Regions from separate parts of the Paenibacillus sp. FSL L8-0641 genome, predicted to be linked through region 1. Evidence: predicted binding sites of a transcription regulator. Region 1 holds the regulator's gene; each other region holds the start of a gene.
What was found. Region 1 encodes Rex, which represses fermentation and respiration genes when NADH is low (regulators of the CRP and FNR family bind a similar motif). Its sites were predicted from a motif close to TTGTGAAATATTTCACAA; they were not measured.
Positions count from the first base shown of each region.

Region 2: a site for Rex is predicted at 2,603-2,620, ahead of MKY16_RS20920 (cytochrome ubiquinol oxidase subunit I). Genes of this name have one in related genera too.
Region 3: a site for Rex is predicted at 3,915-3,932, ahead of nirB (nitrite reductase large subunit NirB). Genes of this name have one in related genera too.

Region 1 covers NZ_JBBOUW010000001.1:3,080,652-3,087,583, forward strand. The annotation lists gene MKY16_RS13685 (AAA family ATPase) at 1-1,073, opposite strand, end outside; gene MKY16_RS13690 (hypothetical protein) at 1,066-1,599, opposite strand; gene MKY16_RS13695 (cell wall elongation regulator TseB-like domain-containing protein) at 2,046-2,570, opposite strand; gene MKY16_RS13700 (amidohydrolase) at 2,608-3,909, opposite strand; gene MKY16_RS13705 (redox-sensing transcriptional repressor Rex) at 3,896-4,549, opposite strand; gene dinG (ATP-dependent DNA helicase DinG) at 4,593-6,932, opposite strand, start outside.
Region 2 covers NZ_JBBOUW010000001.1:4,592,911-4,599,842, reverse strand. The annotation lists gene MKY16_RS20930 (cache domain-containing sensor histidine kinase) at 1-636, shown strand, start outside; gene MKY16_RS20925 (response regulator transcription factor) at 629-2,287, shown strand; gene MKY16_RS20920 (cytochrome ubiquinol oxidase subunit I) at 2,691-4,097, shown strand; gene cydB (cytochrome d ubiquinol oxidase subunit II) at 4,084-5,097, shown strand; gene cydD (thiol reductant ABC exporter subunit CydD) at 5,097-6,854, shown strand; gene cydC (thiol reductant ABC exporter subunit CydC) at 6,838-6,932, shown strand, end outside.
Region 3 covers NZ_JBBOUW010000001.1:771,948-778,879, forward strand. The annotation lists gene MKY16_RS03390 (Ger(x)C family spore germination protein) at 1-832, opposite strand, end outside; gene MKY16_RS03395 (GerAB/ArcD/ProY family transporter) at 825-1,928, opposite strand; gene MKY16_RS03400 (spore germination protein) at 1,953-3,632, opposite strand; gene nirB (nitrite reductase large subunit NirB) at 4,039-6,468, shown strand; gene nirD (nitrite reductase small subunit NirD) at 6,508-6,837, shown strand; gene MKY16_RS03415 (exosporium glycoprotein BclB-related protein) at 6,906-6,932, opposite strand, start outside.

The sequences.
Region 1 (6,932 bases):
AGTGCTACCTGGCTTACGCTACCAGGACGAACAATTTCGGCCATAATAGCATGTCCTAGTTCATGAATCGCTACACGTTTTTTCTCTTCCAAGGTCGATTCTCGATCTGTCTTTTCACCCATCATCACTTTGTCAATTGCCATCGACAGATGTTTCTGTGCAATCATTTTCTGATCCTGTCTCATTGCATAGATTGCCGCTTCATTCATTACGCTCTCCAGCTGTGCGCCAGAAAACCCATAAGATTCCTCAGCAATTTTATCCAGATTCGCATCTTCCTGAATCGGTTTGTTTTTGGCATGAATTTTAAGAATATGAAGACGGCCCTTCTTATCAGGCAAATCCACTTGAATATGACGGTCAAAACGCCCTGGACGCGTTAAGGCGCTGTCCAGCATTTCTTTACGGTTTGTTGCCGCAATGATCAAAATCCGCGGTGTATCTACCGAATAAATACCATCCATTTCTGTCAGCAACTGATTCAAAGTCTGATCATATTCTCGTTGCTGTCCACCCTCACGTTTACCACCAATAACGTCGATTTCGTCAATAAAAATAATTGCATTTTCCTTCTTTTCCTTGGCTGCACGAGTACGTGCCTCCCTGAACAACTCACGAACACGACCTGCTCCAACACCAACGTACATTTCAACAAATTCACTACCTGAGGCTGCAACAAAAACAGAATTAGTATAGTGTGCCGCTGCCTTAGCCATCAGTGTTTTTCCTGTTCCCGGAGGACCTGTGAGCAAAACGCCTTTTAATGGACGGATACCAAACTTGGAGATTTCATCATGTCGATTCAAAAAATCCAAGGCCTCACGCAGCTCCTGCTTAGCGCTTTCTTGCCCACCGATTTCCTCAAAAGTCAGCTTGTCCGGGCCATTTTTTTTACGTTTACGTTCTTGCCCAGCACCTACGGCCAAGCCTCCACGAGCATGCATGAGCATTAACAAGCCGCTGAACATCACACCAGCAACTAGAAGAGGGATAATATTTACCCCAATAAAAACGAGAAATATAATGGTTACCGGCACAATGCCGATTAATATTTCCTTGATCCATCTAGGCATTAGGCCATACCCCCATCTGCTGAGATTGACGTGGCAAAACGATAAACTTGGTCGCTTTCCCTTCGCTGAGTCGGATATAGACATTGTTCGAATCCATGTCGGTATCAGCTTTGATACCCGTCTTTTTCTTTTTCATATGCTCAACTGTAGATGAAATTTGAGTATACTTTCTATTTTCCATCGCTTCGGCTACAGGAAACATAGCCTCAGACCACCATTGATTCAGTGCTGTATTGGAACGGTCTGCAATATCGAGCTTAATGGTGCGGCTGCCAATGATGGATTGTCCTTTTTGCTTAACTACATCGACCAATCCGGCCACATCCGCCTGCGGTTTGAGATCTAGTTTCAATACAACCTGATCCTGTTTAATATCTATTTGAGCGCTTGTCACGCCTGGATATTGAGAAACCAGTTTTTCCAGAGGACTTTGCATTGTAACCTGACGGTAAATGAACCATCCCCCAAATAGCAGCAAAGCTGCCAAAACTGCCGCCACAACGATAGGAACTGCACGCAATTTCAAACAACATCCTCCTCTCAAAATGTAAAACTCAGAAGAAACGGGACGAATGTCAACAAACAACCAAATTGCATGATCTTACAGTGATCAGCAATTCTTTTTTCTATCATTTTTGTCTATCACTTATAAAATATAGTATATCATAACGTATATCTAAAATCGAAGGCAATGTGTGGAGGAGTTGTGATGAGGCAAAATCTTTGGTTATGGTGGAGGTGGGACGCTGCGTGTAGGATTTGATCTTACGATCGCTGTTGCCCGCCATAAAGATGAATTTGCCTTAGGAGAGAAGTTGGGTAGGTAAAGATGCTTCGCTGGCATTCAGCTCATCTTTACGGCATAGCAAGACTAAAAGACGTAAATACGAATTTCATCGCATTTACGTCTTTTTCTTGAGCTTTTAATCATTTACTAGTCATTCATTCCACATCTGCTGATCCTCAACCAGCTCAGTTATTGGGCAAAGTATACTTTACCCCCGTCGCTCCCCCATCTGAAAAACGGTAAAAGGCATAGTAATGATGGCTTCCATCATCGTAAAACAGCTGCCACACATATTCGCCATTGAACACACTCGGCTGGAGGCTTACAATTTTTACACCTGGAAGCTGCTGCTGAATTAGCGACGTCATTTTTTGCTCGTCGACTCCGTTCTTCAGCAGCTCGGTATGAACACCGCTATTATCTGCGGCAGGTACGTTAGGTTGTCCCTCCACTTTTTGAAAAGGAACCCATACCATTATATTTTCATTCTGTGCATTTTTCCCTTGAACCACCCAATATACCTGATCCCACACAGACTTCCATGTTTGAGTCGTGCTAACCAGACCACCTGATTGCTTGGCCTTAATGATAGCGGCATTTTTCTCAGCCACCTGGTCTTGAGTAACATAGGAATAATACCAGAAAATGCTGACCAGGATCAGTATCACGGCCAAAATGGCGACCGCTATCCATTTTTTCTTATTTTTCAAACCCGTGCTTCCTCTCTAAGGGGATGTGACACCTGAATTAGCGCGACAGCAGCCCTTCAAAGGCGGCTTGTGCCTCATGTTTGATACGTTCCTCGTCCATAGTCAGGCATTCGCCGTTTTTCACAACCTGACGACCGTCTACCCACACATGAGCCACGTCCTTGGCGCTTGCAGAGTATACCGCATGGGAAATAAGATCTGTACGCGGCAAGAAATGTGCCTGATTCAGATCCAACGCGATAAAGTCAGCCTTGTTGCCTGCTGCCAACGCTCCTACTTCTTTTAAACCAATCGACTTTGCACCGTATTCCGTTGCCAGACGCAGCGCTTCACTTGCAGGAACTGCCGTAGGGTCACCGGATACACCCTTGTGAATAAGTGCTGCCAGACGCATTTCCTCGAACATATCCAGGTTATTATTGCTGGCAGGACCATCCGTTCCGAGAGAAACCGTAACCCCTGCACGCAGCAATTCAGGCACTCTTGCCACACCACTTGCCAGCTTCAAGTTGCTGCCAGGATTGTGGGAAACCGCTACACCACGTTCTGCCAGTAAAGCTATTTCTTCGTCGTTCAAATGAACGCCATGGGCAACAAGCGAAGGACGGGAGAAAAAGCCAAGCTTATCCAAGTGTGCAACCGGACGCAAACCGTAGTCGCGTACGTTTTGCTCCACTTCGGCGATCGTCTCAGACATGTGCGTATGCAGTGGCAAGTCCAGATCATGCGCAGCTTGTACGAATTTTTCAATAAACGCAGGTGGACATGTATATGGCGCGTGCGGAGACATCATCGTAGTAATACGCCCGTCTGCTTTACCGTGCCAGTTACGTGCAAAAGTCACGGCCTCTGCCAGCTTGATTCGCTGTTCTTCCTCCGAACATAGTCCAATTGCTCCACGCATCAGACTTGCACGAATACCTGACTCTTCAGCCACACGAGCCACTTCATCCATATGATCGTACATATCGAGGAAGGTTGTTGTTCCACCTTTCAGCATTTCCAGCACAGACAAGGACGTACCCCAGTACACGTCTGTAGATGTAAACTTGGCTTCCATAGGCCACATTTTTTCCTGAAGCCATACTTGAAGTGCCAAATCATCTCCATGCCCACGCAGTAGAGACATCGCCGCATGACCATGAGTATTGATCAGACCAGGTAAAAACAATAGCCCTTTACCATCGATCGCTTCCGTCTCTTCCTCACCCGCAGGCAAGGTTTCGCCAATATAAGTAATACGACTATCCTCCACAATCATAAAACCATGGACTACCCCTGCTTCTGGTCCATTTACTGCAAAAGATCCGTTTTTAATCATCCATTTATTCACTGTCATATTGTGCTTCTTCCTTTCCGTCCTCCAAATAATAAGCGAGGCTAAGCAAATCAGTTGTAAAGTCTGTGGCATGAATCCGAATGTTGGCTGGTGCCTTGAGAGTAGTCGGTGCAAAGTTCAGGATCGCTCCAATTCCGCTATCAATAAGCCTATCAGCCACGTGCTGTGCTTCAAAATCAGGTACGGTAATAATCCCGATTCGAATGTTTTTTTCTTTCACAGTCGCTTCCAGTTCATCCATCGGTTGCACGACCAATGTATTGATCTTGGTTCCTACCTTATCCGGAAACGCATCAAATACCGCCACAATCTTCATATTGTCTTTTAAATAAGCGTTATAATTCGAAAGGGCTTGCCCCAGATTACCCGCTCCGACCAAGACTACATTAATTTGTTGGTCGATTTTCAGGATATGGCGTATTTTCTCAATGAGATAAGAAACATCATAACCAATACCCTTCCGACCAAAATCTCCAAAATAAGCAAGATCTTTACGGATTTGGGCCGGGTTTAAATCTAGCCTCTGTCCCAACTCTTGAGAAGAGACCGTAGCCACCTCCCGTTTGTGCAGTGCATTCAGATAACGTAAATATACGGGTAACCTCCGTACGACAGCCTCTGAAATTTTATCTGATTTCATACTTGCTCCCCCTAATTGTAACGAACATACTTATGTCCGTCCGTTATGCCTCTGTCTCCGGGGCGGATTGGAGCCATTCGGCGATGCGGGGCACCATTTGCTCCGATGGCATATGCTCCATTTTTGGTCCCGGTAACGAGTACAAAAAGTGCTTTCCGTAATAGGATTCAATCACACGCGTATCATAAACGATAACTACCCCGTGGTCGTTCGCTGTACGTACCAACCGACCAAATCCCTGTTTGAAGCGAATGACCGCTTGCGGTACAGACAGCTTCATAAATGGATTCTTCTTCTGCTGCTGGAGCAGTTCGCTTTTTGCCTCCAGCAGCGGGTGATTCGGCGGTTGAAACGGCAAGCGAACAATGGCTAGACAAGTCAGAGCCTTCCCCGGAATATCGACGCCTTCCCAGAAGCTGCTGGTTCCCAGCAATACAGAAGCTTTCGCTTCCTGAAACCGGCGGGTTAGCTTGCTGCGACTTCCACTGTCCACGCCTTGTCCCAGCACAGTAATTTCGCTGGATGCTAAGGCCTCTTTGAGCGGCTCATACACTTGCCGGAGCATCCGATAGGACGTAAACAGAACGAGCATTCTCCCCCGCGTCGCCTGAGCAGTCGCTCCTAGAGAGCTAACGAGCATATCTACAAAATGTGCATCTCCTACACTGCCCTTCACACTTGGGAAATCCCGTGGAATAACCAGCAACACCTGATCCCTGTAATTAAAGGGTGACGGGAGCTGCGAAGTCATCAGCCGCTCTTGATCTGCGGCCTCCTGTAAGCCGAGCTGATCGATCATGTACTGAAACGACTTATCTACCGACAAGGTAGCAGAAGTCAGAATAATGCTTCTTTTTTTGTCAAAAAACATTTCTTTCAACTGGCGGCTCACATCGACGGGTACCGCATAAAATTGCAATGATTTACTACGGAATTGCCCGCTCGCCTCGAGCCAGTATACGGTTGTTTCATCATCGAGTCGGATAAAAAAGCGCAAATTTTCTCGAATCCCCGCCAAATCCTTGAGCAGACCCGTGATATCTGTAATAAGGCTATCCGCCGCATAATCGTCATGTTCTTCCTTGACGTCCAGCATCAGCTTGTCGCCCTTGCGCAAAATTTCGCTCATCGTTACATATAGCTGATTTTCCAAAGCTCCCGCCTGATCCCACTTTGCAGGCTTGGCCGAAGGTTTGAGACGGGAAGAAAACTGTCCTGTTTCACCCGGTGTCGCATCACTTCGCTCCGGCAACATGCCAAACAGTTTGTCGCTTAGCAGGTCCCAAGTTTCCTTCACCTCTAACACGAGCGGATACAGCTGATCAATGGTTGAGGCCCAATCTGCCGACTTCTCGTGCCCCGATTTCGCCAACTGTTGACGAAGTGAAGGCAGTTGTCCATTCTTGCTGTCTTTGAACAGTCGCGTCAGTGTATGCACGAGTGTGAAATATTTCATATGCATACCTAGGTGTTTACCAGCTACTTCCTCCAGGTGATGGGCTTCATCTATCACCAGATGTTCATAGCTCGGCAACAACTGATGACTGGCTTTGACGTCTGTGAACAACTTAGAGTGATTCGTAATAACAACATCCGCTATTCCTGCTTCATGGCGTGCACGATGATAATAACATTTGCGGAACCATGGGCAAGAACGACCAAGACAGGACTCTGAATCACTCGCCACCGTTTCCCAGAAATCCCCTCCACGGTTGCTCAGATTCAGTTCTTCATCATCACCGGTTTCTGTTAACGTCAACCAGACGATCATCTGAGCCGCTGTAATTAAATCTTCCTTCGGTGTAGCGAAGTCTCTTCTGTTTATTTTATGTTCAAACTTACGCAGACACAAATAATGTCCCCGACCCTTGAAAATAGCTGCCCGAAACGGAAACGGAATCACCTTGGTCAGCATCGGAATGTCGCGCTCGCGTAACTGTTCCTGCAGGTTGATCGTATGTGTACTCACCATAACGCGCTGTCCCTTTTTCACACTGTGATACAGCGATGGGAGCAAATAACCCAGAGACTTCCCTGTTCCTGTACCTGCTTCAATCAGCAGATGCTTGTCTTCACTCAGTGCCTGATTCACACCCTCAATCATCTGTATCTGCGCCTCGCGCTCCTCATATTGGCTCAAGGATGAACGCAAATTGTCCCGCACATCATCCATGTACTCCTCAAAGGAAACACCTGACAGTGGATTCGGGTCATCTTCTCTACGCGGAGCAGCTAGCTCCGTCCAATCTTCCACTTTTAGCGCAAGCTGACGAAAAAACTGATATCCCTCCAAATCCTGAATAGGATCAAGCTCTTTCTCTTCACGCACCCCATCAAGAAACCATCCAAGGTCACTGTCTTCCTCTGCAAACAAATCACTAAG
Region 2 (6,932 bases), 1.5 Mb from region 1:
AAGGATATCAAGTTAAAAATGATGGCCAGCCAAATTAATCCACACTTTCTGTTTAATGCATTAGAATCTATTCGAATGAAAGCACATCTGAATGGGGAAGCGGAAATTGCAACGACGGTGCGTTTGCTTGGCAGGCTGATGCGCCGGAATCTGGAGATTGGCAGTGGTAAAACGACGGTACTACAGGAGCTGGATATGGTGCGATCCTATTTGCAAATTCAGCAGTTCAGATTTGGAAATCGCTTGATCTATGAAGTGAATTTGGAAGAAGATGCGACGGACATGTCGATTCCTCCCTTAATCATACAACCGCTGGTGGAAAATGCGGTCATTCATGGACTGGAAAATAAGGAAGAGCCGGTTACCGTGAAGGTAAATATTGCAATAGAACAAAGAAAGTTGAAAATTAAAGTAGAAGATGACGGGATCGGCATGGAAGCTGGGCAACTGACCCGTCTGCTAGCTCGGATCAGGGGGACGGATGAGCCAGAAGGGAGCAGTATTGGCCTGCGTAATGTACATCAACGTCTGACATTGATGTATGGTGAACGTTATGGATTGCATATTGAAAGCGCATTACAAGTAGGAACAACCGTATACTTTTCCATACCAAGGGAGGAAGAGTCGAATGTATAAAGCAATGATTGTAGATGACGAGCCAGCGATTCGTGAAGGATTGTCCTCCATTATTGACTGGGGGGATTGTGGCTTCCGTATTGTCGATACGGCAGGGAATGGACGCGAGGCTCTGGATAAGTTCGGAGAGCATCGGCCGGAGCTAGTCATTGTAGATATTCGTATGCCCGGGATGAGTGGACTGGAGGTTATACGTAGCATACGTGAAAAGAACGGGGAGCCGTATCATTTTCTCATTTTAAGCGGATATGCAGACTTTGATTATGCACGGCAAGCCATGGGCTTCGGAGTAGATGGCTATCTACTGAAGCCAGTTGATGAGGAAGAAATGACGACAGAGTTGAAGCGGGTACGGCAAAACATTGAGGATGAGAAAGAAGTCGGCAAATGGGGAAGTCCGCCTTCTCATGAGCGTAATTGGATCGAAGCTCTATTGTTTCCGGTTCATCGAGAGTATACTCGTAATGCTGTAGAAAGCAGCGATTCTCTGCACAGAGCATCCAAGCAGGCTGAACATCAAAGCGGTAACGGAAAACATGGACAACAGCCAGCGTTACCAGCATTGGACTGGAGTAGCTATCAGATTATTCTGATAGATTTACGTATACCTGACTGGGATCGGCAAGCCCGGCAGTCGGCAGCAAAGCAGCGACTAACAGAAATGTGCCATGAGCAAGGCAGAGGTATCGTGTTTGAGGCTGGAATATATGTGGGTCTTTTGCTTCCCGCCACGTTAAAAACGGAGAGAGATGCTGTTCAGTTACTGGCTGTTTGGCGACAGGACCTAAAGCCGTGGGCAACGGAAATTTATGCGGCTGCCGGTGATCCTGTAGCCATTCTTAACGACATTCCCAGATCTTTTGAGCAGGCACTGCGATTATTGGAGCGTACGTTTTTGTTCCGGGCAGAAAGAGTCATGCTTCCTGGAGACCTACACGAATTGGAGACAGTCGAGACTGAAATGAGTGGAGCGTCTGATAGTGCCACAGATGATCCCATACGTTATGCAGAAAAGCTGTACTATGCGCTAGATATGGCTAATAGTGAAGCTGCAACCCGTGTCATTAAGGAAATGGAAGTCCAATTTCCGCGGATTTATCGCACAGAATCCGCAATCAAGGCGGCATTCGCCCAAACATTCACACTGGCGTTGAACAAGTATGCAGCCGGACAGGATCACAGTCGAACCGTGCTGGAGGAGCACTCCAGCTTTATAACCGATGTATATGCTTATTCCACATTGGGCGAGCTGGTGGATCACTCGCTGGAGCATGTGTTGCAATGGATTGGACAGACTGATCCCGGTGGCAAGGACATCATCATGAAACAAATGATTGACTTTATTCATAGTCATTATGATGAAAATTTGCGATTGGAGTTACTGGCAGATATGTTTAATTACAATAGTGGCTATTTGGGCAAATTGTTCAAAAGTCATACTGGCGAGGCCTTTAATGCCTACCTGGATAAGGTGAGGATTGAGCGAGCAAGGGAGTTGCTTGCACAAGGAATTAAGGTACACCAGGTGGCGGAACGCGTAGGGTATGCGAACGCAGATTATTTTCATAGTAAATTTAAAAAGTATGCTGGAATGTCACCTTCCTCCTATCGAAATCGGGTTCAAAAGAACGGAGGAACAGATGGCTGTTGATAGAATCCTAGGTATAACGCTATGAAGTCTCTCTTGCAGATGTCGGAGGTACAACCTCCGAACGAAGAGAGGCTTTTTTTGCATGATGAAAAAAAGATAGATCAATAGGAAATGTCACATTTATTATGGGATTTAGGCTGTTTTCATCAAATCGCCATCGTTATGACACAGCTTTGACACGATGTTCACATTTTCGATTCTATTTCATTTAAATTTATTCTATATAATGGGGATAATCTGAAGCCGGATCATGACACCATGGTGAAGGTAGTTGAGTGAGTCATTTTCTAAAAGGTGACCGCTGCATATGTAAGAATGTGAATACTGTCACAAATGTAGAAGACTTCAGATTACAGACACTATAAATCAATGTTAAGAGAAGTACAGGGGGAGGAGCAACATCATGGACGTATTGGATTTGGCACGGTTGCAGTTTGCAACCACAACGATTCTTCACTTTGTTTATGTGCCGATCTCCATTGGATTGTCGTTATTGGTGGCAATTATGGAGACTATGTATGTTATTAAGAAAAATGACTTGTACAAAAAAATGGCTCAATTCTGGGGAACGTTTCTGCTGATTAACTTTGCACTGGGCGTAGTCACCGGGATTTTGCAAGAATTTCAGTTCGGGATGAACTGGTCGGACTTTTCCCGTTTTGTGGGTGATGTATTTGGTACGCCGCTGGCGATTGAAGCGCTGCTTGCATTTTTCCTGGAATCGACCTTTATCGGATTATGGGTATTCGGTTGGGAAAGATTGTCCAAAACGGTCCATTTAATTTGTATGTGGTTGGTATCTATCGGTACGATGTTATCGGCATTGTGGATTCTAGCTGCTAATTCCTTCATGCAGCGTCCAGTAGGCTATGAGATTCAAAATGGACGTGCAGAAATGAAAGATTTTGCTGCTCTGCTAACGAATGAACAACTGTTATGGGAATTCCCACATACATTGTTTGCTGCTTTTGCGACAGGAGCATTTCTGATCGCGGGTATCAGTGCATGGAAGCTGATGCACAAAAAGAATATGGACTTTTTTAAACCTTCTTTTAAATTGAGTATTATTGTTGCCTTAATCAGTGCCATTGCTATTCCTTTGTTTGGTCATGGACAGGCTCAATATTTGGTGAAAACACAACCGATGAAGATGGCTGCCAGTGAGGGATTATGGGAGAACAGTGGTGACCCCGCTCCTTGGACCGTTATCGCATGGATTGATCCTGGAAACAAGGGAAATACCTTTGAGATTAAAGTTCCTTTTGCTTTGAGTTTTCTATCCTATAGTAAATTTACCGGCTCTGTGCCTGGTATGAATGAGCTGCAAGCCCAATATGAAAAAACGTATGGTCCGGGCGATTATATCCCGCCAGTACGTACCACGTTTTGGAGCTTCCGCATTATGATTGCGGCTGGATGTGGCATGATTGCACTCGCCTTATACGGGGCTTACCTGACGTTCCGTAAAAAGCTGGAAGGTTCACATCGCTGGTTCTTCCGTCTGATGATATGGGGGATATCCCTTCCATTCATTGGGAATACTTCAGGTTGGATCATGACTGAAATAGGTCGCCAACCGTGGACGGTATTTGGTTTGCTTCAAACGAAAGATTCTGTTTCGCCTACCGTTGTGGCAGGAGAAGTGCTATTCTCGTTCATCTCATTTACTACATTGTATTTAATTTTAACAGGTGTGCTGGCGTTTCTGTTTTACCGTACGGCTCGTAAAGGTCCAGATATTGAGCCACATCAGCAAACGGTAATTCATGATCCTTTTGCTCAAGGGGGTGACACCATTGTCGCTAAATGATTTATGGTTCTTATTGATCGCTGTGCTGTTTACCGGCTTCTTTTTTCTGGAGGGCTTTGATTTTGGCGTAGGAATGGCCACAGGATTGGTGCCGCGTAACGACCAACAAAAACGTTTGATGATCAATACGATTGGTCCATTCTGGGATGCCAACGAAGTGTGGCTGATTACAGCAGCAGGTGCAATGTTTGCCGCTTTTCCGCATTTTTATGCGACTATGTTCAGCGGATATTATCTCGTATTTGTGTTTATTTTGCTAGGTTTGATCTTGCGTGGAGTTTCTTTTGAGTTCCGCGGAAAGGCTGAAGGAAAATGGTGGACAGGAACGTGGGATGCCTGCATTCTGATTGGCAGCTTTCTACCGCCGATGCTGTTCGGTATGGCTTTTGCGGCTTTGGTGAAAGGTGTACCTATTCAGCAAAACATGGATTTGAAAGCTGGATTTTCCGATGTATTCAATGGATATACCGTATGGATTGGACTGACAGTGGTCGGAATGTGCCTAATGCACGGACTGACGTTTATTTCTCTGCGGACGATTGGAGAAGTACGGGATCGTGCTCGCGTGATGGCATCCAAATTTCTTCCGGTATTGGGCATTTTACTTGCGGGCATGGTGGTATGGACTTATTTTGCAACGGATTTATTTGCGCGTCGCGGTCCCTTTATGTATGCTGCGGTAGCAGTCGGAATTGTCGCCTATGTGCTGACGTGGTACTTCCTGAAGCAGCGCCGTGAAGGATGGGCCTTCGGGATGACAGGTGCAGTGATTTTGCTGACCTTCGTTTCGTTATTCGTCGGTTTGTTCCCAAGATTTATGGTGAGCTCGATTAACAGTGCTTTTGATTTGACGATTTATAATGCAAGCTCCAGTCATTACACCCTGAAAGCCATGACGATTGTTGCAGCAACGCTTTTACCCTTTGTGCTGGCTTATCAGGCGTGGAGCTATTTTGTTTTCCATAAGCGTCTCAGTGAGAAGGATCATTTGGAATACTAATGGATAAGGCATGGTTTGAATTAAAGGGCATTCGGCCAGTGATGCTGCTACTGGCTGCCCTTTCCCTGCTCCAGGGGGCCGCGGTGATTGCACAAGCAGTCTTCTTGGCAAAGGCTGTTACGATTTTGTTTGAACAAAATCCGCTGGTGATGGCTTGGCCGTCGCTGGCGTTGTTTTTCGCTGCTTTTGCAACGAGGCATACGGCGATCTGGCTGCAACGCCGGACAGCAGGCCGTTTTGCTGAAGCTTCAGGCGCTTCCTTACGGGAGCGTCTGCTTGCACGTTTGTTCGAACGGGGGCCGGGTTTTGCAGCGCAGGAAGGTAGCGGCAAGTTGGTGACGCTGGCGCTGGACGGCATGGATCGTTTTCGCACGTATTTGGAACTGTCCATTCCTCGAATGATTGACATGATGGCTGTCACTATACTTGTACTTGTGTATGTTTTCACATTGGATGTCATTTCAGGTGTGATTTTGACGACTACGATGCCGATCCTGGTAGGCTTCTTTATTTTGCTCGGCTTGGCAGCGCGGAAGCAGGCAGACAAGCAGTGGCGTTCCTATCGTCTGTTATCTCATCATTTCACGGATTCGCTGCGTGGACTTCAGACACTAAGGTTTTTGGGTCGTAGCCAAGAGCATGGGGAAACGGTTGGGAAGGTCAGCGACCAATACCGCACGGCAACAATGCGCACGCTGCGGGTAGCGTTTCTTTCCTCATTTGCCCTCGATTTTTTTAGTATGCTATCGGTCGCTTTTGTTGCGGTAGGCTTGGGTTTGCGCCTGATTAGTGGCTCGGTGGGTTTGGAGGCAGCGCTTGCGGTGCTTATTCTGGCCCCAGAATATTTTATGCCCATACGCCAGTTGGGATCAGACTATCATGCTTCACTGGATGGTAAGGAGGCTTGGGGAGCAATCCGCTCCATTCTCAGTAAAGAAGATGACGCGACCGAGCCGAATAAACAGGCAGCTAACGATAAAGGATTGGACATCACGGGACAGGACATTCTTGAGCTGTCCGATGTGTGCCTCCTTAATGAAGACGGTTCGGCTCGGCTTGAACATGTGTCTGCCAATGTTGAACCGCACATGAACATGATCGGCATCGTTGGAGCTAGCGGTGCAGGTAAAACGACGCTGCTTAGCCTGCTTGGCGGTTTTGCTGATCCCACTTCGGGCGAACTGCTCCTGAATGGATGCAGATTGGCTGGGGATGCAAAAGCTGAATGGCAACGGCATATTGCGTATATTCCACAGCATTCATACCTGTTTAGCGCTTCTCTGGCAGATAATATTCGTTTTTATGAACCGGAGGCATCCAACCAGCAGGTGGAGTGGGCGGTTGACGCGGTTGGACTGCGTGAACTGGTAGACGGTCTTCCGGGTGGAATGAATGAGTCCATTGGTGAAGCGGGTAGGACGTTGAGCGGAGGACAGGCGCAGCGGATTGCATTGGCGCGGGCGTTGCTCAGTAACCGTCCGGTCATTTTATTGGATGAGCCTACGGCGCATCTGGATATTGAGACAGAGTGGGAGCTAAAACAGACGATTTTATCGGTTTTGAAACACAAAAGAGTGTTTCTTGCCACCCACCGGCTACATTGGATGCCAGATATGGACTGTGTCTGGATGATGAATCAAGGTCGTCTGGAAGAAGTAGGTTCCCATCAGCAATTGATTGCCCGTAAGGGGGCATATTACCGATTGCTGACGGGGATGTCGGAAGGAGGGAACGGACGATATGAGAGTAACGGATAATAGCAGACAAGGCTGGTTTGTGACGTATCTGAGACAATATTTTTGGGCCTTTCTGCTAGCTGCTCTTTTGGGCGCGCT
Region 3 (6,932 bases), 2.3 Mb from region 1:
TGATTTCGTAAGTGATAGCTTCATTCCGCTTGTCATATGTTTTTACAGCTCCGCCCTTAACATCACCTGTAATCCAGCCAATACTCTCCACGTCTTGTTGGTCCAAACTGCCTATCCAGTGACCGGTATCTCCTTTAATAATACCAGCACCTGAAAATTCCAATTCCCCATCGGATTCAGTGATGTTTTGCAATATATAGCTTTTTTTGGAATGCATCATCCCATCCAATTCAGACAAATTGACCCCCCTCATTACCTTGCTGGTTCTGAAATGGTTACGAAGCATATACAGAATATGAATGGATGGGACTTCTTCCTTATATTTGGTAACTAAAGTACTAGCTGCTCGTCCCTTGCTTAAGAAGACCAAGCAACTCGGGCGAATATCATTATCACGAAGCGCAAAATCCATCAATTGCTGCATCGTCTGTTCTTTCGCCAAATCGGTGGCAACCACCATGACCTTTAGATGGTGGCCAATAACGGGGCGATCCAAACGGAGAGAGAGCTGCCGGAAGATTTCAAGCAAAGAATCTCCTGTGCCAGTTATGTTGTTATAGTTTGGCTCTTGTCCCCCTCCTCCGCCTTGTTGGTTTGGGCTTCCAGATGATTTTTTGGGGACGATTTGTACGCTGGCCGTAATTTTATTTTTCTTGAAGTAACGGCTACCTTTCTTCTCCAGATCCTGTTCCAATGGAGTGAGCTCCCCCTTATCCAGAGAAAGTCCTGTATATATGCTAAGTTCCTCTACTTCTTTGCTGCTCCAACAACCGACTTGAGTCACCAGAAGAATAAAGGCAAGCAGTACAGATAGGATAGGTCGTCTACACATTTTGCTTCATTCCCTTCTTCCTGATCATGAACACAATGGAGAGAAATACCGGAATCAAAATAAATAATAGGATTCCCATATATCCGATCGCATCGCCCAGGCTAAACACTTCCATCATACGAACAGGAGTCATTGTGGAGATAAAGATTAGCGGGATTAAACCGAAAACCGCATAACGATATTTAAAACCAAACACCTGTGAAACACCTAAGGATGCATTGAAGAAAAAACTGCAGGAATTACAAAACATTTGCATCATCCAGATCACTAGCAGTGGAAACTCTAGACGTTCAAAAAGAAATCCAGGGATTTCAAAACTGCGCATCAAATTAATGGTAGGCCAAGTACTTGTCACAGTGGAATCTACCGATAGCCCGCCGATGACCATAACTACGGTCAAAAAGTACAAAATTAAAGGGATACTGATCCCCACTACCATGGCCTTAAATGCCTTCTCGGGGTGCTGCATAAAAGCGACCAGTGTCATGACGACTTCACATCCACTGAAAACAAGGATAGTTGATTTCAGCCCCTTGATGACGGGCAAAACCCCTTCACTCAATACGGGACGAAGATGATCAATTTCAAAAATCCTTAAGCTAAAGAGAAAACAAAAAAGCAGAAAGAAAAGACTGATTGGAAGTACAATCTGGTACAGTCGCACGATGGGATTAATGCCTCCAAAAACTAAATAACTCCCTACCCAGATAAATGGAATCACAATCGCCCAGATGGGTGTGCCTTCGAGTAGAAAAAACATGGTCACTTCAGCTAACACACGTATTTCAAAGCCGGCAATGATTATAAAGTATATAATCAATAGCACGCTTAAGATTCCTCCCGGAACAGTGCCTACAATTCTTCTGGAGTATTGGTATATGGTGTTTCCGGGAAACTGTTGACTTAATTTCACCATGACCCAGACGACGAATATGACAATACCTCCACCGATGAGGACAGAAAGCCATGCATCAGGAGTCTGTACTTGTTCAGTTACACCCCTCGGCAGTGTCAAAATCCCTGCGCCCAATACGGTATTGGTCAGGAATACAGCCGCCTGCTTCGTCGTGATCTTGTCATCAGAGCGTCTAAACACAGTAGCTCCTCCTTCGTCTTGGCATCATGGTCTACGCCTTTTTTGCTGCGTTTTCATCATAACAGGTCTTCGTTTCATTAGAGATATAGGAGCTCGGATGTACATATCTTTCAAGTCGCTTAGACGCATCGGGGAAAAGGGAGTCACATATGGGACGCCGAAGCTTTTCAATTTCGTCAGATGGATACAAATCAACAGAAAGAACAATATGGTTCCGAGCATCCCCAGGATTGCTGCAAAGAGCATGCCGACGAAACGCAGTAGGCGCAAGGTAATGCCCGCACTGTATGTCGGTATCGAAAATGAAGAAATGGCAGTTACCGCAACCACAATCACCAGGAAGGGGCTGACGATGCCCGCATTTACAGCAGCGTCGCCGATGACCAAGCCTCCCACAATGCCCATTGCAGGACCAATGGGTTTGGGCAATCGGATGCCGGCTTCCCGCAGGATTTCAATCGAAATTTCCAGAATCATGACTTCAATGACGGAAGGAAAAGGGACGCCTTGACGGGTCTGAATGATGCTAATGACCAGCTTGGTCGGAATCAAACCGGGATGAAATGAAATAAAAGAGATATACAAAGCAGGGCCCATCAGCGCTATGAAAGCTCCAAAAAATCTCAGCAAACGTAAAAGTGAACCTGGAATCCAGCGTTCATAATAATCCTCGGGAGATTGAAGCAGCATACTGAAGGTCACCGGGACAATAAGTGCAAAGGGAGTCCCGTCCAGAAGAATGGCTATTCTTCCTTCCAGTAATGCATTAATGACACGGTCGGGTCGCTCTGTGTTGTGAACCTGCTGGAACGGACTTAAATAATTGTCTTCGATGAGTTGCTCCACATAACCGGATTCAGCCAAAAAATCCATATCTATTTTTGATATTCTGCGGTTTACTTCTTCAAGAAGATCCGGATTCACAATATCCTTGATGTACGCGACAACCAGATCCTTTTTGATTCGGCTTCCCACTTGAAATTTCTTCATTTCCAGACTTTTATTTAAGCCCTGGCGTCGAAGCATCGAAGTATTTTCACTTAATACTTCCGTAAAACCGATTCTGGGACCCCGAAGTAGTGCTTCAGAGGTTGGTTCATTGACGGAGCGAATGGCGCCATTAGGCGAGCCTACCAGTAGTGCTTCCTTCATTCCTTCAATTAATAAGGCAGTATGACCTAAAAGGATGAACTCGTGCAGTTCCTCCATACTGGTAACTTCACTAATTTGCGTAAGTGGCATCAAGCTATCTTTTATAAAAGAGCTACTTATACTTTCCGGCTGTTCCTGTTGGTCCTGCTGGCCCTCAAACATCAAGACCTCCAATACCTGATTGCTCATAAGCTTTTCATCCTGCATGCCTTCTATGAAGACTAATACGGACCGAGCATGAAATTTTTTCAACATAAACTCACGAAAATGCACATCACTATTTCCGCCTATAGACTCTCGGATCGAATTTAAATCGGAATCGTAATTCCCTGTAATTTTAGAGTTTGGTTTATTCTGTTGATCAAGGTGCCCTTCGTTATTTTCATCGGAGAGCGGCCGACCGGAAGAATGTTTGGATTTCGCTCCCTTACTACCGACAAACGAATAAATCGAGGTGTTTATATAATAAATCCCTAAAGGAATAATCAACGCGAGGCCTGCTTGAAAGAGTATACTCCAGCTCGGAATATAAGAAATTATTTTAGACCACAAGATGACCACCTCCAAACGAATCAATTCTAAGATACAAGTTGTCCCTAAAGTATTCCTTATAAAGGTTGTATTTACACATGAACTGGAAAGATTCGTTCGATGACCAGAGCAAATGATCATCAACTACACTATTTTTAAATCTAATCATTACGGCAGATCTCACACGAAACACTTCTGTTGTTGTTATAGAGCTATCTAGCACTGAGAGCCAGTGTAGAGAATGGAGCAAAATCCCTTGAAACGGAATAGGGAAATCCCTAAATATTCTTAATTTTAACTACATTGTGATTCTAGTCACATATAGCTCTATCTGCTGTATTAAAATAGAAGCATAAACAATATTCATTAGAAACGTAGAGATGTCGTCGGATAGGAAGTAGCGTCGAATGAATGGAGGAACCGGTATATGATAAACAGTAAAAAGAAGCTTGTGGTTATAGGGAACGGGATGGCTGGTATCAATACGGTCGAACAAATTTTAAAATTAACAGATAAATATGAAATTACAGTCCTGGGAAGTGAGCCGCATCCGAACTATAACAGGATCATGCTCTCTTATGTGTTGGAAGGTAGTAAAACAATAGATGATATCATACTGAACGATTTGCAATGGTATGCGGATCAAGGGATTACTTTATATACAGGAAAAATGGTTAAAAGTATCGACGGTGAGAACAAGAAGATTCTCACCGAAGACGGACTGGAAATTGATTACGATGTGGCTTTGGTGGCTACTGGTTCACAATCGTTTATTCTGCCTATTCCGGGTAAAGAATTACCGGGAGTTATTGGTTTCCGAGATATCGCCGATTGCTCGGCAATGCTGGAAGCGGCAAAGACCTATAAAAAGGCCGCTGTCATTGGTGGAGGTCTGTTGGGGCTGGAGGCAGCTAAAGGCCTGGTCAATCTGGGGATGGATGTTACGGTCGTTCATTTAATGGAAGATTTGATGGAACGTCAGCTAGACCGGGAAGCCTCTGCGATGCTAAAAGCAGAACTAGAACGCCAAGGAATCAAGTTTGCTATGCAAATGCAAACTTCGGAGGTGTACGGTCAAGATCGCGTACAAGGATTGCGGTTTTCAGACGGAAGCGAGCTGGAAGCGGATTTGGTCGTTATGGCGGTTGGGATCAAGCCTAATATTCAGGTAGCTGTGCAAAGTGGTATGGAAACGAACCGTGGTATTGTAGTCGATGATTTGATGAGAACCTCTGTGCCGGATGTATATGCTGTAGGGGAATGTGTTGAACACCGCGGAATCTGTTATGGTCTGGTAGCTCCGCTGTTTGAGCAGGGAAGTGTCATTGCCAAACATTTGGCAGGCGCGGAAACTGAAGGTTATATGGGATCGGTGGTTTCCACCAAGCTCAAAATTTCAGGGGTGGATGTTTTCTCAGCTGGCGAATTCATAACCCAGCCTGAACATACGGTGATTGTTGCAAAAGATGAGTGGAAGCGGACCTACAAAAAAGTGCTGCTTCGTGAAAATAAGATTGTTGGAACTGTACTGTTTGGCGATGTGAGCGAATCTGCTAGCCTGCAAAAATATGTGCGTCAGCAAACATTGATGACAGATGAAATATATGGACAGCTCATGGGTACTGGATGCAGCAATCACGGGTCGAAAACATCATCCGCTGAAACGATGGCCGATGATGAAATTGTGTGTGGCTGTAACGGTGTTACTAAAAAGGCCATTGTTGATGCAATTAATGACAATGGGCTGACTACAGTCGATGAAATTAAAGCATGTACCGGAGCAACTCGTTCTTGTGGAGGATGTAAGCCGGTCGTGGAGCAGATTCTACAATATGTTCTTGGAGACAGCTTCAAGACGTCAGCCAAGCAAGGAATATGTAGCTGCACAACATTGAGCCGGGACGAGATTGTGGAAGCGATCAAAACCAAAGGGCTGACAACAACGCGTGAAGTTATGAATGTACTGGGTTGGCATAATGATGAAGGTTGCTCCAAATGCCGGCCGGCGCTGAATTACTATCTGGGAATGATTAACCCGGACACCTATGAAAATGAGGGGGATTCCCGTTTTGTAAATGAGCGATTGCACGCAAACATTCAAAAGGATGGAACGTTTACAGTTGTTCCTAGAATGTACGGCGGTGTAACGACCCCAGAAGATTTGAAGAAGATAGCAGATGTTTCTCTTAAATACAACGTTAAGGTCGTTAAAGTAACAGGAGGACAGCGGCTTGATTTGATCGGTGTCCGTAAAGAGGATCTGCCTAAAGTATGGGAAGAACTCGATATGCCGTCGGGGTATGCCTACGCGAAGTCACTTCGTACGGTTAAAACCTGTGTTGGATCGCAATTTTGTCGGTTTGGTACACAGGACTCGATGGGAATGGGAGAAGTGTTGGAACGGAAATTCGAACGACTGGATTTCCCGGCAAAATTCAAATTAGCGGTTAATGGATGTCCACGCAACTGTGCGGAATCATGTACCAAAGATATCGGAATCGTAGGTAATGATGGGGGCTGGGAGATCTTTATCGGTGGTAATGGCGGTATTAAAGCACGGTTGGCTGATTCACTCTGTAAAGTGAAAACCGACGCCGAGTTGATTGATATTGTAGGTAGCGTAATGCAACTCTACCGCGAAACAGGACAATACCTGGAACGTACTTCGGAGTGGGTGGAACGGATCGGTCTGGAAGAGATTCAGAAAGCAGTCGTTCAGGATACAGCTAATCGCCAAGCTTTAGTAGAACGTATCGAATTTGCACTGCAACAGGTCGAAGACCCTTGGAAAAAGATCATCAATGATGAGGATTCACGCAAAAATTTATTCGAGGTTGTCACCCCGTCTATTGTGTAATTGTATCTAAAATGCCTGAGGAAGGGAGCAATCAAGCAAATGATCAAAAATGCCGAATGGCTTGTCGTCGGTCACAGTAAGGATTTTCCGATCAGAATAGGACGTACCATCCACATCAAAGGTGTCGAAATTGCTGTTTTTCGCACTTCGGAGAATGAGCTTTATGCCGTTGAAAATATCAATCCTCATCCCAAAAGAGGTCCTCTTACAGAGGCGATAGTATCTGGTCATTATATCTATGATCCTTTATATGACTGGAAAATTGACCTGCAGACAGGCATCGTTCAAGAGCCTGATCACGGACAAGTTAAAACGTTCGCTGTTTGTGAAGAGGGAGAAGAAGTAAAAATATCGCTCGAAACGGTTTAGTTCATCTGATGGAATACAAATAAAAAGGGCTCAACAGGACAATCCTGTTGGGCCCTTTTCGGCTTGGATCAGGTAATGGTAATGCCTGCACTCGC